DNA from 3 places in the Shewanella sp. BF02_Schw genome. Region 1 is predicted to be linked to each of the others. Evidence: predicted binding sites of a transcription regulator. Region 1 holds the regulator's gene; each other region holds the start of a gene.
What was found. Region 1 encodes sigma-54, which starts transcription at its own class of promoters, with help from an activator protein. Its sites were predicted from a motif close to GTTGGCACGNNNNTNGNNT; they were not measured.
Positions count from the first base shown of each region.

Region 2: a site for sigma-54 is predicted at 4,115-4,133, ahead of HNW13_RS18900 (DUF1328 family protein). Genes of this name have one in related genera too.
Region 3: a site for sigma-54 is predicted at 1,823-1,841, ahead of HNW13_RS02720 (flagellar assembly protein FlgT). Genes of this name have one in related genera too.

Region 1 is NZ_JABKAW020000007.1:6,911-12,976, forward strand. It holds gene HNW13_RS19900 (HPr family phosphocarrier protein) at 488-763, opposite strand; gene rapZ (RNase adapter RapZ) at 784-1,647, opposite strand; gene ptsN (PTS IIA-like nitrogen regulatory protein PtsN) at 1,644-2,087, opposite strand; gene hpf (ribosome hibernation promoting factor) at 2,090-2,377, opposite strand; gene HNW13_RS19920 (RNA polymerase factor sigma-54) at 2,403-3,887, opposite strand; gene lptB (LPS export ABC transporter ATP-binding protein) at 4,030-4,761, opposite strand; gene lptA (lipopolysaccharide transport periplasmic protein LptA) at 4,758-5,339, opposite strand; gene lptC (LPS export ABC transporter periplasmic protein LptC) at 5,326-5,886, opposite strand; gene kdsC (3-deoxy-manno-octulosonate-8-phosphatase KdsC) at 5,883-6,066, opposite strand, start outside.
Region 2 is NZ_JABKAW020000006.1:25,192-31,257, reverse strand. It holds gene HNW13_RS18920 (glutamyl-tRNA reductase) at 1-20, opposite strand, end outside; gene HNW13_RS18915 (sigma-54 dependent transcriptional regulator) at 287-1,654, shown strand; gene HNW13_RS18910 (diacylglycerol kinase family protein) at 1,675-3,327, opposite strand; gene HNW13_RS18905 (hypothetical protein) at 3,542-3,736, opposite strand; gene HNW13_RS18900 (DUF1328 family protein) at 3,816-3,992, opposite strand; gene arsJ (organoarsenical effux MFS transporter ArsJ) at 4,320-5,537, opposite strand; gene HNW13_RS18890 (ArsJ-associated glyceraldehyde-3-phosphate dehydrogenase) at 5,543-6,066, opposite strand, start outside.
Region 3 is NZ_JABKAW020000001.1:576,431-582,496, forward strand. It holds gene HNW13_RS02705 (DUF6268 family outer membrane beta-barrel protein) at 1-407, shown strand, start outside; gene HNW13_RS02710 (LPP20 family lipoprotein) at 490-936, opposite strand; gene HNW13_RS02715 (FlgO family outer membrane protein) at 933-1,643, opposite strand; gene HNW13_RS02720 (flagellar assembly protein FlgT) at 1,913-3,121, shown strand; gene HNW13_RS02725 (IS5 family transposase) at 3,143-3,892, opposite strand; tRNA gene HNW13_RS02730 (tRNA-Arg) at 4,158-4,233, shown strand; gene HNW13_RS02735 (DUF2947 domain-containing protein) at 4,447-4,926, shown strand; gene HNW13_RS02740 (chalcone isomerase family protein) at 5,007-5,567, shown strand; gene HNW13_RS02745 (flagellar protein FlgN) at 5,768-6,066, opposite strand, start outside.

The DNA of each region.
Region 1 (6,066 bases):
TTATATTATTCAGTATGTCATTATTCTGGGTTTCTCAGGTTGTACAGTTCAAGGCGTATAAATGCAGAAATAGCTGTCTTTACGTAAGACAATGAAATGCAGAAATAAAATACTTAAATGACTTCTGCGGTGAAATTCTGCAGCAGCCAATGCTGCTTTACATACTATAGACGTACCACGTCACGGAAACAGAGTTGCACTGGATCCGTTGCTAGAAGCGGTAATGTCTTTATCATGTTAAACGCTAACTCCCGCAGAATGAACTGATACTAATGAGATTGGTATCAACTGCGAGAGATAAACCTAAGGGCTAATATTTTTGAGGGACTGATGTCTACTGGTGATCATCAATGTCGTGACAGTTTGGTTAGTATGGCCTAGTCATTTAGAGGCCGCATAAAATAAGGATGACGGTGGCTTAAAGCATGAGTAACTTGCAGCTATTCACACATTACAGGCTATTTATAAATTTAATGCGATTAAAAAATTAACAAGATTCATCAAATTTAGCATTAATGAGATCACACACTGCGTTTAATGCTACTTCAGCATCTGGGCCTTGAGCTGTCACCCTAATCATTTTACCGATACCACTTTCAAGCATTAATAGCCCAAGTACGCTAGCTGCGCTGGCGTTTTTTTCGCCTTGAGTTAAGGTGATGTTAGCATCAAAATCCGCCGCTAACATCGCGAGTTTTGTGGCGGCACGGGCGTGTAACCCCAATTTATTTGAAATGGTCACTTGGCGTTCAAGTTTGATCATTGACGCGATCCTATGCTCACTTAGTTATTAGTATCACTGATATTTAATTCTCTGTGGCGAGCATTAACCGTGTGTTTACTGCCTTGTCGAAATCGTTTTGCTAATTGATCTGCAATATATACCGAACGGTGCTGACCACCAGTACAACCAATCGCGATGGTAAGGTAACTGCGATTGTTACGTTCTAAATGCGGCATCCAAGTTTCAAATAGGTTTTCAATTTGCCAAATAAATTTATTAACTAATGGCTGACGACCTAAAAATTCTTGTACGGGCTCGTCTAAACCCGTAAATGGACGCAGTTCTATTTCCCAATGTGGGTTGGGTAAAAAGCGTACATCAAACATAAAATCTGCTTCTGTCGGCATGCCGTGTTTAAAGCCAAAAGATTCAAAGTTAATCACTAACTCTTTATCAACACTGCCTAATAATATTTGCCTAACTTGGTCGCTTAATTCGTAGATGTTTAGCGCAGAAGTGTCGATATAGTGATCAACAATTTTTGCGATAGGCTCAAGTAAACGGCCTTCTAGTTTTATCGCTTCTTGCAGTGAAATATGATTTTTAGATAACGGGTGTAATCGACGTGTTTCGCTGTAACGTTTAAGCAATACTTTGTCATTGGAATTTAAAAAGAAACTGATAATTTCAGTGTCATTTTGAAGTAGTGCCAATTGGTCTTGAAGCACTTTACCTTGTTCTGCAATGTTACGAACATCAACGCTAATCGCAACCAAATCATTACTGCCTTTAAGCTGGGCTAATAATGTGCCAATGAGTGGTAAAGGCAAATTATCAACACAATAATATCCTAGGTCTTCTAATACTCTCAGGGCAACGGATTTCCCTGAGCCTGAACGTCCCGATACTATAACTAGTTTCATGCAGTAATAACCTGATAAAGTTCTGTTGCGTCGTGAGTTTTACGAAGCTGTTTCAATATTTGCTTATCGCTTAACTTTTGGGCCATGCTCGATAACGTGCCTAAATGTTGTTGGCACTGGTCTGCAGGGACTAACAAAGCAAATAAAAGATCCACGGGTTGCTTATCGATTGCATCAAAGGCAATGGCTTCTTCACATTTAATAAATATCGCGATAGGGTGATCGATGGTCGTTAATCTACCATGAGGTATCGCAATGCCATTTCCTATACCTGTGCTACCCATTTTCTCTCTCGCTAACAGGCTTTCAAAAACCTCTTGCGAAGACAGGGTTGGGTACTGGGCAGCGACTAAATTGCTGATGAGTTCCAGTACTTTTTTCTTACTGCCCGGTGTGGCACAGGTAGTGCATTCCGGCTGCAGAATGGTACAAAGTTCCATCGTTAGTGTTTTGTATTCTTCTCTTTGTGTTTAATTACCTGACGGTCGAGTTTATCGATCAGGGCGTCTATTGCAGCATACATATCAGTACTTTCTGACATTGCAAAAATTTCTGCGCCATTAATGTTGATTTTGGCTTCTGCTTTTTGTTGTAATTTTTCTACATTGAGCACAACGTGTACATTATGGATCTGATCGAAGTGTCGTTCAAGCTTTGAAAATTTACTGTGGATGTATTCACGTAAAGATTCTGTTATTTCGACATGACGCCCAGTCAGACTTATTTGCATAAAAAATCCTCCATTGCCTAGTAGGTTATAAACTCTTACGTTGGTTTGAGGGCGGGATCATCATTGCTTCACGGTATTTTGCTATCGTACGACGAGCAACGTTTATGCCCTGTTCTGCCAGAAGCTGAGCCATTTTACTGTCACTCAGTGGTTTTTTCTGGTTTTCTGCGGCAACCAGCTTTTTGATAAAAGCACGAATGGCCGTTGATGAGCATTCCCCGCCATCGTCAGTACTGACATGGCTAGAGAAGAAGTATTTTAGTTCAAATAAGCCCCGAGGGGTGTGCATATATTTTTGTGTGGTGACTCGTGAAATGGTCGATTCATGCATTTCTACAGCTTCAGCGATATCATTGAGCACCATAGGCTTCATGGCTTCTTCGCCATATTCAAAAAAGCCTTGCTGAAATTGCACAATGCAATTTGCCACTTTAAGTAAAGTATCATTACGGCTTTCAATACTTTTAATAAACCATTTAGCCTCTTGCAGATGGCCTCGAATAAATTGACTATCCGACGGGTTTTTACTGCCTCTAGCCATGGCTGCATATTGCTGATTAACACCAATTTTAGGCATGTTGTCTGGGTTTAACTCTACTACCCAACGGCCATTTTTCTTTAATACTGTGACATCGGGAATCACGTATTCATCATCCATGGGGGTAATTAATAAGCCCGGACGAGGATTGAGTGTCTGGATTAAAGTGATTGCGTCACGTAACTCATTTTCTTTTAGTTTTGTTTTACGCATCAATAATCTGAAATCACGGCCAGCAATTAACTCTAAATAGCCTTTGATTAACAATCGTGCATTATCGATATGGGGTGTGTCGTTAGAGTATTGCGCTAATTGAATAAATAGGCATTCGCTTAAATCACGTGCTGCAACACCCACAGGGTCAAAGTGTTGAACGCGTTTTAATACCGCTTCAACCTCATCGAGTTCCACATTTTCATCACCCATGGCTTCGAGAATATCTTCGGTACTTTGGGTTAAATAACCGCGTTCATCAATGGCATCAATAATGGCGGTGGCAATGGCGAGATCTGTGTCTGAAAATGGAGTGAGATTTTTTTGCCATTCTAAGTGTTCGTACAAACCTTCAGTAGTTTCACCTTGAAAGGGCATGTCGTCATCGCGCATGCTTGCACTGCCCGAACCTGACATAGGTGAGGCTGTGTATACTTCATCCCATGTGGTATCCATGGCTAAATCATCCATGGTTTCTTTGGTCATGGATTCTGCTATGTCGACGGTGGAAGTGTCTTTTTCGACATTAACAATACTGTTGTCACTAAAGTCGGTATCCGCTTGGTCGCGGTTTTCTTTTAAGGAGTTTTTTGCTTCAGAAAACTCATCTTCTATTTCAAGCAATGGATTTGAATCTAATGCTTGTTGGATTTCCTGCTGTAGCTCCAATGACGATAATTGCAGTAAGCGAATGGCTTGCTGCAATTGTGGGGTCATGGTTAAGTGTTGACCCATTTTAAGTTGGAGTGACGCTTTCATTTACCGCTTATCCCTAGATGATTTTCCATAAAAATGACAATCTCGAACTGTAATGGATTGCCATAAACATCAATGACATTTAACGTTGTTTAGGTATCGTTCAATGAAATGAGTTAGCTAGACTAAAAGGCCAGTAAAGTAACTATAGCTTGAATTGTTCACCTAAGTACACAGCTCGAACTTGTTGATTACTTAATATCTCATCAGGTGTGCCTTCGGCAATTAAATTACCCTGGCTGACGATATAGGCTCGCTCACAAACGTCTAGCGTTTCACGTACGTTATGGTCGGTAATTAATACCCCTAAACCGCGATTTTTAAGTTGTTGGATGATTTTTTTAATGTCGATGACCGAAATAGGATCAACACCAGCAAAGGGCTCATCAAGCAAAATAAATTTTGGATTAGCAGCTAAAGCGCGCGCAATTTCAACACGACGACGTTCACCACCCGATAACGACATGCCTTGGCTGTCGCGTATGTGAGTAATGTGGAACTCTTCGAGTAGATGCTCAAGCTGTTCAATACGTTGGTCTGTGCTGAGCTCTTTGCGAGTTTGCAGTACGGCCATTATGTTGTCGTAAACGGTAAGCTTGCGGAAAATACTGGCTTCTTGTGGTAAGTAACCTATACCTTTGCGGGCGCGCAAATGCATTGGATCGGCAGTAAGGTCGTCATCGTCAATCAATATTCGGCCTTTATCGCTTTTTACTAAGCCGACAACCATATAAAAGGTGGTGGTTTTACCTGCACCATTGGGGCCTAAAAGACCGACAATTTGGCCTGTTTTAACCGTTAAACTCACATCTTTAACAACTTGACGAGCTTTATAGCTTTTAGCTAGATTTTCAGCGGTTAAGGTAATTTGGGTCATGGTTTGATCTGCTTGTTAACAGGAATTTCAGGGAGTTTTTGCTTTGGCGCCGACTCGTCTTGGAAATTCTCTGGTTGAATGATGGTGATTACCCGATCTTGCCCTGTACCAGTACTTTCGGCAATCAGCTCTTGAGCACTGATGTTGTACTTGATTTTATTACCGGTAACCTGGCTACCTGATTGATCCAATTTGGCGTTGCCAGTCAATGTGAGTGTAGTGGTGGCAAGGTCATAGCTAATTTCGTTAGCACTTGCGGTACCAATTTTACCGTCATCTAATTCTTGTGAAAATGTAGCCGGGGTGCCAGTAGCAATTAATCTCTTACTGGTGGTGTTTTCAGGGGTAAACGCCCGTAACTGATCTGCATTGATATTAATCGTGCCTTGGACAATCGTTACCGGACCATTAAAAACAATTTGATTATTCTTAATGTCGGCAGACTGACTGACTGAAGCGATTTTCAATTCTTGTTTCAGATCCCCTTGTTTCGCTATGGCAGGCAAACTCAATATACAAAGTATGCTACTTAATAACATAACATTGGCGCGAGTGTGGAGACGATTAATGTGGCTCATATGTTCCTTCTACCTGGCTTAGTAGCGATAATTTTTGCGAATTCAAGTCAGCATGTAGGCCTAAACCTTGAATAATAAACCCTTTACCTTTGATGTACACCATCTCTTGTGAGGATCCTATCATAGTGGTTAAATCCACCGTAATAGCTTGGGTACTCAGTGACTGCAGGGGTTCTTCTATATCAATGGCATCAATAATAACATTATTTTCTAATGTGACTTTGCTGGTATTTTTATTCAATTGCCCACGGTCTGCACTTAATTGCCATTGTGCTTTACCGTTTTCAGGGTAAATGAGGTAAATAGGTTTGGTAAAGTGAGTGATGTCACTTGAGGCGTAATGCTCCATGTGTTCGGCGCTGACTCGACTTTCGACGAAACCTAGTTGGTTGAATTCTGTAGTGCGTAGGTTATCTGCAACAAAATCTGGGCGCTCAATACCGCGTATTTGTACCGCGTCCATTTCACTGCGTTTTACTTGTGCTTGCCAGTACAATATAAAAGCAAGCCCAAAAAAAGCAATAATACCTAGCGTGACTCTACTCATATACTCATACCATGAGCACTGGCAAATTTATCTTGGCTTAATAGTAATAAATCGGTGAGTTCACGCAGTGCGCCGTGGCCACCATTGAGGGTGGTTGTCATATGGCACTGTTGTTTGACAAACGGATGACCATCACCGACACAAACGGCTAGTCCTACGGCTTTCATTACAGGTAGGTCT
Region 2 (6,066 bases), on a different contig from region 1:
TCTCGAGTAAATGATTTCAATGTAAATCCTCCTGCATTGGATAATTTAACTGACACTTTGCTCTATAGGTTGTATAACCTATAGAGCCCCAGCACATCTGATGTAAGCAAAGCCTAAACATAAACACGTCGTACACATGGACAATATTTAATTAACCATTTGATTATTAGTGTTATTATAGTATTAGTTATACGTTAATGGCCTAACAACACTGAATGATTGTTTGTGGTAGTCACAAGGCACCCAAAGCAAACATTGGACTTAATACCACAGGGAGTGAATCGGCATGCCACGTCCAACACTTTTTTATCATCTACACCGTCGTCAAGAAGGTGAAGCACGACTCCTTGCCTTACCGAGTTGCCAGCACTTTAATAAGATTGCTAGTTCAGTTGACCAGCCCTGGTTAGACCAACTGCACAGTAACTCGATAGACGTTGCTATTATTGAATTATCGCAATTAAGCCAACTAGAATACGCAGAGTTAACTGACAGTGCGTTAATGTCTGATATTGAGTTCATCTTCTTAAGCGAAGGTAAACCGAATCCTAACTTAGATTACTTAATGTCAAAAAGCGCTGGTTATCATTTTCGTCAGCCTTACGATGCCGACGCAATCAACGACACCTTAGAAGACTTTGCCCAAGACTTGCAGTCACAATCGACAAAACAACAACAGCCATTTTCTAGTGAACTAGACCAATACGGTTTGTTGGTTGGCTCATCGCGGGCAATGCACAAGTTGTATCGTACTATTCGTAAAGTTGCCGTAACCGAAAGCAACGTACTTATTGTCGGTGAAAGCGGTGCGGGTAAAGAGCTTGTAGCCAACACCATTCACCTGGCCAGTCACCGAATCAACCAACCATTTATCGCCATTAACTGTGGTGCATTAAGCCCTGAACTGGTCGACAGTGAGCTGTTTGGCCATGTAAAAGGCGCTTTTACCGGTGCTCATCGTGATCACCGTGGTGTATTCGAGCAAGCAGAAGGCGGTACCTTATTTCTTGATGAAGTCACCGAAATGCCGCTAGAACATCAAGTAAAATTGTTACGCGTACTCGAAAACAATGAATATCGCTCTGTCGGCTCACAACAGCTTAAAAAAGCCAATGTTCGCATTGTTGCTGCCACCAATCGCGATCCAGCTGACGCTATTGATGCTGGGCGTTTTCGCGAAGATTTATATTTTCGTTTAGCGCATTTCCCTATCCTAGTGCCACCATTACGCGATCGTAGCAATGACATCAGTGGCCTAGCACAACATTTTTTAGCCTACCGAAATACTGCTGAAAAACTGACTAAAACCTTTTCAGATGATGCGATTAAACTTATCCAACAACAAAAATGGCCCGGAAATGTTCGCGAACTAAAACACGCAATAGAACGTGCATATATTTTGGCAGAAGATACTATTTTACCAAGTCATATCACGGTGACACCTCTGGAACCATCAACTGAGCCTTTAGCTGACGACGTACAAGTACCTGCTGGTATGCGCTTAGATGAACTTGAAAAAGTAGCTATTTATCAAGCGCTCGACAACTCATTGGGCAATAAAAATGATACTGCCAAACAGCTCGGTATTAGCGTCAAAACCCTTTACAACAAACTCAGTAAATACGAAGACCAAACCGGTTCAGACGAACCATAGCGTCATTAAACGCCCATTCATTAAACGTGTTTGCTCGCTTCTGGCACAAGCACATTTAATGACCTGGGTTTGACTTTAATACACAAATCTTCTGATTCAAATAACTCACCATCGATCACATATTGGCAAGACGAATCTGTGTTTAAGTAGATTTTTTTTGCTTGCTCATGATGAATTTGACTCTGTTGATTATCTTCACGTTCTCCAGTTAAGCCTGCAAATAGCAACTCGGTCATACTCAATAACTGTTGTGGCGATGTCTCACTCGATTCAATCCAGGTAATATCTAACAAGCCATCGGTAATATTGGGCTCGCCATTACCTAGCGCTAACAAGCTGGTAAATGGCGCAGCATTGGCTATCACTAGGCTAGTGGTGTTAATCACTTTAATATCGCCACCATCGATCTGCACTCTTATCGACAATGGCTGGTTTTCGCCTACCGCCTCCCACAAACCATTAAGGTAGGCTAATTGTCCTAGGGCATCTTTTTGGTCACGGTCAGCCTTCGCTATCATTTTTTGTTCAAAGCCTAGCCCCACCAGCAACAACATCAACTCATCATTACATGTAGCAGTATCAACACGTTGTGAATAACCTTGAATCAAAATATCAAGCGCTTGCGATACCGGCACCAATTTACTGGCGGCGCCAAACAAAGTATGACTTAGTGCATTGGTGGTTCCCATCGGAATAATACCTAAGAAAATATCGGTATCAACAATCACTGATGCCACCTCGTTAACCGTACCATCGCCACCACAGGCAACTATAATATCTGCGCCCTTTTGTTTAGCTTGTTTGGCTAATTGCACTGCAGACTTATCTTTGGCGGTATACAGCACTTCAAGCTGAAAGTAATCCGTCAAGGTTTGGGTAATATGGTCTGCTTCATCATGCCATTTACCACCACCAGACACTGGGTTAACAATCAACCAAGCACGTTTGTGAATATTAATTTGTTGCTGACTATGCATTTTTTCTATAGCGGCCAACTGCCATTTATTTAACCGTGCCGTTTGGCGGATACTATTGATGGATTTAAGCACATCATTAACATTACGATTTCTCTCACGGCAGACTAAATAAGCCGCTAATACCAACACCGAACGCCCCCGGCCTAGCGCGCAATGCACTACTACATTTTTACCATTACTGACTTGAGTGTGTAACCAATTAATGGCTTGATTTAACTGCGCGACAGTCGGTACGCTGTGATCTAATATGGGAATATTTAAATAGCCAATATTTTCATCAAACAAGGTCCACTCTAATGCGTCAAATTCGGCAGTAACATCCAAAATTGCATCAATTTTTTCATGCTTAAGTCGGTCAATATCACTGGGAAACAATCGGCAGGCTAAATACAACTGCTTATCTATTTTTTGGATTACGGGCACTTTGTCATGCTTTCTTGCCCAGGCGTTATACAGCTGGCACCCCATTAAAAAGGGAACAAAACTCCAACTGATATACCAAGGAATGCTGCCATCTTGGCTTTTTCGGAAAATGCCTGCGCTATTAAACCAATAAGCTGAACTCACCAGCCCCAAAGATAATGCAACCCAAGCAAAAATAACCTTAAGTAACACATAAGGAAGCGCCACACATAAGCACAAAGCCAATAATGCGCCAACAGTATAATAATATTTAATATGAATACGGGTTAGCATTGTGGTCCTCCTGTTGTAAAAAAGCAGCACATGTGTGCTGCTTAGGCTAATACTTATCTTAATAACTATCTGGTTATTTCGTCGCTGTCAGTCAAACATTCCACCTCGACTTACATTGGTTTAAATGGAATGACTCTACCTAGAACAATGCATTTTGAGTTGTAACACTTAACGACTTAAACAAATAAAATAGTTAATGTGATTGGTACAATGCTTAACAGTCTGGATCTTCAGCTTTCATACCTTCTTTAACATCTTCACATGTATCTTCAACTGCATTACCGGCATCTTGCATCATTTCATCCACTTTCTCACCTGCGTTTTCAGCTTTGTTATCTGAACATGCTGATAAACCGGCCGTTAAAAACACCATTAAACTTGCCATTGTCAGTAGTTTTAATAAATTCATATTCATCTCCTGGATGATGGTTGTAATCGTATAAACTTGTTTAAGCAGCCTCAACTTGGATTAAGGTAAGGGGTTAATACTATCCTCGGGGAGCTTTGCCTCTAATCGCATTGGCTACTAACGAAATCACTAGCAACACAATAAAAATAAAGAAAATAATTTTCGCGATGCCTGCTGCTGCACCTGCAATACCGGTAAACCCCAATAGACCCGCTATAACGGCTATCACTAAAAACATTAATGTCCAGCCCAACATAAAAACCTCCTTGGTGTACGGTTTACATTGTGATGTGTGTTTAATTTACGCTGACGATTGATACAAATATCTTATCTCTATCGTAAAAATTAACGATTCACACCACGACTATGAATTAGTTAAAGCCAGCATCATGCCAACTTTTAAAAAAAGCCATAAGACCATGATTTTTATGGTTTTAAAATTTAAAGCAAGAAAGTCAATAATGAGAAAGCCATAGATGAGCAGGCAATTTTTACCGATGATACGGTAAGAGTTTCAGGCTATCACGGTTAGATAACGAAATATCGATGTGTAAACAAAAATGCATCTAGCGGCTGTAATGGCTTACCTTTTATGAGGCAACTTAAGTGAAATTAAGGCAGCAAGAGCTATAAAACCACTCGATATCCATAAACAAGCTTCTAAGCCATAGGCTTGATAGACCCAACCTGACAGTATCGTTCCAATCAACCTTCCCATGGCATTGGCCATATAGTAAAAGCCCACATCCAGTGACACGCCATCACTGCCAGCATAGCTAACAATTAAGTAGCTATGCAGTGATGAGTTAATCGCAAACACCGCGCCAAACATTAATAAACCGATGACGACACTTTCTAGCACATAAAAATCGGCATGTAGTGCGACTGCAATTGCGGCAGGAATGAGTAGTAAATAAGTTGCCCATGTAAAAGCAGCTCGGCCGCTCGGCACTTTTCCCTGTCGTTTACCGGTGAAATAAGGTGCAATGGATTGCACCACACCATAACCAATCACCCAGCTAGCCATAAAGCTACCAACCCACCAATGATCCCAGCCAAAAGTTGTGGCTAAAAATACCGGTAATGCCACCACAAACCATACATCTCTGGCGCCAAACAAAAACATCCGCGCCGCCGAAAGGATGTTAATCGACTGACTTTTAGAAAAAATATCTTTGAATTTGGGTTTGTTTTTCGCTTTGCCTAAATCATCTTTTAAGGTCACTAAACTACATAACCATACAATGCCTAATAACGTGGCCATTAAAATAATGGCGCCTGTAAACCCTAGGCCTGTGAGTAACACACCACCTAAAAAGAATCCCACTCCTTTTAAGGCATTTTTAGAGCCCGTTAACAACGCAACCCATTGGTAAAGCTTACCTTCTGCATCTGCTGGCACTAAGGTTTTAATGGCACTTTTGGCGCTCATTTTATTCAAATCTTTGGCGATGCCCGACAGCGCCTGAGCAGCCATAACGTACATGACGGTTAGCATGTCAGCAGGTACAGTTAGCATAGCTAGTGCCACTATTTGCAGGCCTAAGCCAATATTCATAGTGTTATTTAGGCCAAGCCGTGCGCCTAACCAACCACCAACAAGATTAGTCACAACACCAAAAATCTCATAAAACAAAAACAACATCGCAATATTTAACGGGCTGTAACCCAATTGGTGAAAATACAACACCACCAGCATACGCAAAGCGCCATCGGTTAAGGTAAATGCCCAGTAATTACCGGTAATCAATAAGTACTGTTTTATCGATGGTGATAAGGTACGCAATGTATCCAGCCCCATGAAGCTTATTCCTTATCTGCTAAGCCGACTTTACGTGCGAGCTCAGCGGTACGATTAGCGTATCCCCACTCGTTGTCGTACCACACATACAGTTTCACTTGGGTGTCATTCACCACCATGGTCGACAACGCATCGATAATGCTTGAGCGCGGGTCGGTTTTATAATCAACCGACACTAATGGGCGTTCTTCATAGCCCATAATGCCTTTCAGTTCTTTATCAGCAGCTTGCTTCAATAGTTGGTTTACTTCTTCAACCGTTGTTCCACGAGCCACTTCAAATACGCAATCGGTGAGTGACGCATTAGCTAACGGCACCCGTATCGCATGACCATTTAACTTACCTTTTAGCTCTGGGAAAATATGGGTAATCGCGGTAGCCGAACCCGTGGTAGTGGGTATCAAACTAATGCCACACGCACGGGCGCGGCGTAAGTCTTGATGCGGGGCATCCAGAATAGTTTGAGTATTGGTAATATCGTGGATCGTAGTCATTGAGCCATGCTTAATACCTATCTTTTCATGAATCA
Region 3 (6,066 bases), on a different contig from region 1:
GTGTTGGCGTTGCATACTTAAATGATATTTCAGAAGTGCGCACCGTACCTTACTTAGCCGTACGTTGGCAGATAAACGAGAAGTGGGTACTTGCTAACCCGTTCCAAGCTGGTTTTAGTGGTCCTGCAGGATTAGAGTTAAGTTATCAGTATAACCGTGACTGGAGTTTCGGTGTGGGTAGCTCAATGCGAACAGAACGTTTTTTAATTGCAGACGATGACAAAACCATTGAAGTAGAAGAATGGGTAGGCTTTGCTCGCGCAGGCTGGCAAGCAACTAGTAATGTTAGCCTTAATGCGTATGCAGGTTATTATTTTGCTGGAGAAATGGAGTTAAGTTATCCAGACGTTACGGAAGACATGGAAAACCAAGCAGCATTAGGTTTAGTGTTTAAGCTGACGTTTTAATGATAAGTGTTAACCTAATATAATAAATATGCCGCTGATATCAGCGGCATTTTTATATCAACAAGTTAGCGTAAACGTTCAATTAAAAGTAAGTAACTTCTTTTACGCGTTTAGGGCGATTTTGTTGTTCGTACAACTGCCATACTTGCTTAAAATCGAGTGCTAGCTCCGTGACATAAAATTCACCAGAAGGGTAGGTCTTAACCACTTTAGCGCCGCGAATAATACCACTCACGCTAGACTTAACGTTGTCGTCAGTTAATAACCACTCACTTACGTCGCTATTTGCCGAAATCTTTTGTCCATATACTTGCTCAGCCAACTCTCGGTAAGCGGCAATTTTTGAAGCTTGCATCGCCATTAAAATACGATGTGATGGCTCTTTACTGGGTTGGGTCGCCAACGGGGCATAACCAATTGCCGTTAGTGTTGGGAATGAAGCTGGCGCTTCGGTTTCCCACTGAACATATTTATCTTTGCTCACACAGCCAGTGAGCAGCAATAGCATAATTAACATCAACGACTTCATAGCTTATCTCCTAATACGGTGTAACGACTGTCGCCCTTATTCTCGTGGCGATACAGTAAACCATTGCGTGATTCAATGAGTTCAGAGGGTTGTAAATAACCCGACAAACTCGATGCTGCCACAAATGATTGCACCGCTGAAAGGACGCGATTATTGGTCACATTAACCACTCGGCCGTTAAACACAATTCCTTCAGGGGTTAGGGTCATGGTTGACACTAATACGTGTGAAACCGGTAAATCTGCACGTAACAGTTCCCAGTTGCGGCTCAACATAAACTCGCCTTGTTCTGTGGCGCGCAAATTTGTCGCCACATTTAAATCGACTAAGTTAAATTCATGAGCGTGGAATGCCGCGAGTAATCCTTGTTGTAACTGTAATGCTAATTCATTGGTTGCATTTAAATTACTGGTCATCACTGGCGTAGAAATCAGCAGTGGTTGATCTGGGCGCAAGGCGTCGTTTTGTAACACTAACTCGTTAACTAACTTTTCTGCCCACACATTCACCTGGCCTTTGGGTGATATCCCCGCAGCCTGAATATCATAAGCCAGTTTATCGTGATAAACCTCATCTTCGTCGACGGTTTTGACAAATTTACCGTTATTACTAAAGGCAAGGTTATTGGCAGCATTAGGCGTTTGGGTGCATGCCGCTAACGATAACGACGCAAGCATGACCGTGGAGATAAAAAGCCTGTTAATCATAATAATTCCTCTAACAAATAATGCCGCTAGTCTTGGTATAAATGAGTCATTTAATCGCCTTGTCCATCGATAACTAAGGCCAATTATGTACTCTTTATTATTGGTGTCTTTATATCGGCAAATGCGTTCAAAGCTTTACTGTAATAGTGCAACATCGAAAATAACCACTAATATAGTGAGTCGGCACAATTTTTGCTTTGATTAAAATAGAGTAAGCTGAATTTACACAATTGTGCAAAATAGACGATTTTTTGACATTAGGACATTGTATGTTGATCCGACACAGCCCTGTTATCCGAACAAAAACCTTTAATCACCTTGCCGTAATAGCAATGCTATGCGTGAGTGCATTGTGTGTAACGTCGTCGGTATTGGCTGAACAAATTGAAGTGACTGGTAAGGCTAAAATCGTTAATGGCGATATAGATAAAGCCCGTGAAGACGCCATAAGCCAAGCATTAAATTACGCCAGTTTAAAAGCCGGGGTTAACTTTTCCAGCGAACAACAAGTCAACCAAGGTCGGCTTACTCAAGATACCTTTCAAATTCAGCGGATGGGATCGGCCAATAACGTTGAATTAATGAGTGAAATGATCAGCCAACACACCATTACCGTGGTGTTACAGCTTGAACTCAGCGAACAAGAACCTAACGCACAATGTAAAAGCCAGTCTCTCAAGGCCGCGATTATGTTGCCACAAGCCTATTTACAAGAACGCGAACAGTTACGTTATGGTCAATTAGCTCACTTTGAAGAGCGGATCACCGAGCAATTAGGTAAAGCTATCAATGCACAGTCGCGATACAGTTTTGCACGACTACATGCCGATGAAAAAATTGATAACACCAATCAACTGGTCAACTTTAAAGGATATCGTATTCCCAGTTGGTTAGGCGAAATCACCGACAGCCAATATCTGCTGCAACCTGAAATCATTGATATTTCGACCGAACCTGCTCAAAGTAGTTATATGGGCTTTGTCGAGGATGATCCACTAAGGCAGTTTATTTTTAAATTAACCCTTTACCATGGGATCAGCGGTGAAGTGGTGTGGTCAGAATCATTCGCCACCTCAGCGCCTTGGGAATTTGAAAGACAAGAAATCGTCTCACCTGCTAACCAGCGCTTTTGGCGATCATCTTATGGTCAGGCGATCAGCGATATTTTACAGCAAAGCGTGATGTCGCTGGATAAGCAGTTAAACTGTCGTCCATTACTAGGCCAAATTGTTGCCAGGCAAGGGGATCGTATTATCATCAATTTAGGCCGTAAAAATGGTGTTAAAATGGGTGATAAGTTCCAAATCGTATTACAAAAAAATATCCCAGACAGATTTAATTCCATGCGTGCCATCGCCACAAAAAGCCGTGCCAATGTGGTTATCGAACAAGTTACCGAAGACAGCTCAACCGCAATATTTGACGGCATCGACAGTGCAGATAATATTCAAGTGAATGATATTGCGATTAAGAACTAATGATTAGGGGCTGTTGATCTTTCACATTGGCAGCCAAATTATAGAGCAAGCTAGAGCCAGCAGGCTTTCAAAATTAATTTTCAATTTATCATAGCGGGTCGCTATCGCTCTAAAATGCTTAAGCCGAGCAAAAGCATTTTCAACTAAATGCCGATATTTGTATAAACACCAATCGATATCTCCATTTCCTTGCTTCGAATTTTGTCTTCTAGGGATCACTGGCTTGGAACCACATTCACGCACTTTATCTCTAATCGCTTCACTGTCGTAGCCTTTGTCTGCAATAATAAAATGACTTTGTGGCAACAGTTCAATAAGGGCATTAGCTGCTTTACTATCATGAACTTCTCCACCTGTAACAATGAATTCTATCGGTAAACCATAGCTATCTACCGCGAGATGGATTTTGCTTGTATTACCACCACGACTTAGCCCAATTGCTTGATTTTCATCAGATGATGCACCTGAACTGTGTTGATGTGCTTTTACATAACTTCCATCAATAAATTCCCATTCAGTATCACTATTAGTCGATAATGTTTTGAACAGCCTGAGTAAAATACCTTTTCTTGACCACAGTAAAAAACGACGGTAAATGGTATTCCATAAGCCAAAATATTCAGGTAAATCTCGCCAAGGGCAGCCGACACGCAATCGGTAAAGGATCCCTTCCATCGTAAATCGATGCTCTTGCTTGTTATAAACTCTATCATCAAGCAGAATAGCTTTTAGCTTCGACCACATCTCATCAGTGAGCATTAATCGGGGCATGGTAATCTCGTTGTATTTGTTTTTGGCGAAGTGAATTATACGAGATTACCTTCTTCGCACAAAATTCAAACAAAGATCAACAGCCCCTAGCTCTAAGAAGTTAATAATTCAGACTCAAGACTCAAGACTCAAGACTCAAGAGTTAAGTGCTAAGTGCTAAGTGCTAATCGATAAGAGTAAGGCGATTATGAATTAGTTGGTTATTAATCAAGCAATTAAATATAAAAGGTTTAATTCGATTATAAACTCAGTATAATCACTGGGTCTCTCTATAGCTCAACAGGATAGAGCAGCCGCCTCCTAAGCGGCCGATCGGGGTTCGAGTCCCTGTGGGGAGACCATATAATTTATGTTAATTCTTGCTACTATTCTTTTTACCCTCATTTTCATTTAGTCGTTTTTTTCCTAGATTCAGACTTTTCTTCAATTAATCTTTTTATCTTCAGTATTAATATTTTAACAAATCATCACATCATTTATCCCTGTCGCTATCGCAGTCTGATCGGCTTTAGCGTTATAATTGCACTTCATTTTTTGTTGCTAGGAGCAGTTGTTTGTCACATTCATATATTCCGTTTGATCTTTATAAGCGTAAGTGGATTTTTAACCATAAAGATTTGCCTGTATCAGATGATGATAAGGCCTTGATTAAGCCATTGACCGATAAAAGTGCCATGGAAGTGTGGGATAAGTGGATAAGCAATAAGAGCAGTCGTGCAGAGCTGTTTGAAAAAGGTGATTGGCCAATAAAGCAAGATGCTTGGGTGGCAACGGAGCATTGGCAGTCGGCATGGGATTCTAATGATAATGCGATGCCCGAAGCAATTATTGCGCATATTCAATGGCCTGATGATGCGGTGGTGTACTTTTGCTATGAAAAATACCAAATAGTTGAAACTCGCTGGGATGTGTTTGTGCGTAATTGGAAGTGCTTTTTATTTTTTGATGATGGTCCAATTTTAATCTCGCCAAAGCACAAGCAAGCATTGATGTTTCTACAGAATGGCCAATATAAATTAGGCGTTCGCGGTTAAATTACCCGACTTGAGTTGCGGTTGTTGGTTAAACGGCTGATGGTGTAGTCGTTGATATTGCAGTTTTTTAGAGAGTTTATATGAAATTATTAGCTTCAATTGGATTGAGCTTATCGTTAATGATGCCGTTGTTGGCGCAAGCTAGCATGATTGCAGATGTTGATGTAGCAGAGCAAATTACAGTAGCAGAGCAGCCATTGATATTGAATGGCGCTGGTGTACGCAGTAAGTTTTTTATGGATTTATATGTGGGTAGTTTATATCTGCCGACAAAAGTGCACACTCTAGAAGATGTGCTTACTCAGCCGATAGCGGTGATCCAGCTAACGATTACTTCTGGGATGATCACTTCAAACAAAATGCGTGATGCCATTACTGACGGTTTTGAAGCTGCTACCGACAATGACACACACTCAATTGCCAAAGATATTGAACATTTTACCCAATTGTTTGCAGATGAAATTGTCGACGGTGATCAATTTACTTTTGTCACCCAAAAAGGCAAGGGCGTGAGCAGTATCAAAAATGGTAATGCTCAGGGAGATATTGTTGGAGAGGCATTTCGTCAGGCTTTACTTAAGATTTGGTTAGGTGAAACTCCGGTACAACAAAGTTTACGCCAAGCTATGCTAGCTCAATAAATCACCTGCTAGGTTCTAGGGCGGACTACGTCCTGCTAGGGTCGCTGCGCTTCTAGGGACAGCTTCGCTGCTAAGATTTTATAGCCTCTAGCCGCGAAGCGTCCTAGCAGCGTAGCGCTCTAGGCTGTCGCTAAGGTTTTATAGCCTCTAGCCGCGAAGCGTCCTAGCAGCGCAGCGCTCTAGGCTGTTGCTAAGTTTTATTAGGCTGAAAAGTCATTGCCCAGCGTTGAAATGGTAGAGGTTTTACCTTTGTCATTATAGGTCAAGCTTGAGGCATTGCGGCTGGCTTGTAATGCCTGGGCAAAACGATTGAGGCTGGCGATATTGAGCTCAATCAAGCTGGCATTCTGACTGTTGATGTCTTTGCACTCGGCGAGAATAGCTTTAGCTCGTGAGACTTGTTGTGCCAGTTCAGTATCGGTGGTGAGCAGATTGTGTTGTGGGTGGCTTGCCAGTTTTTCGTCAGTGGCTTTCATATTGAATAAGCACTGGGTTTTAT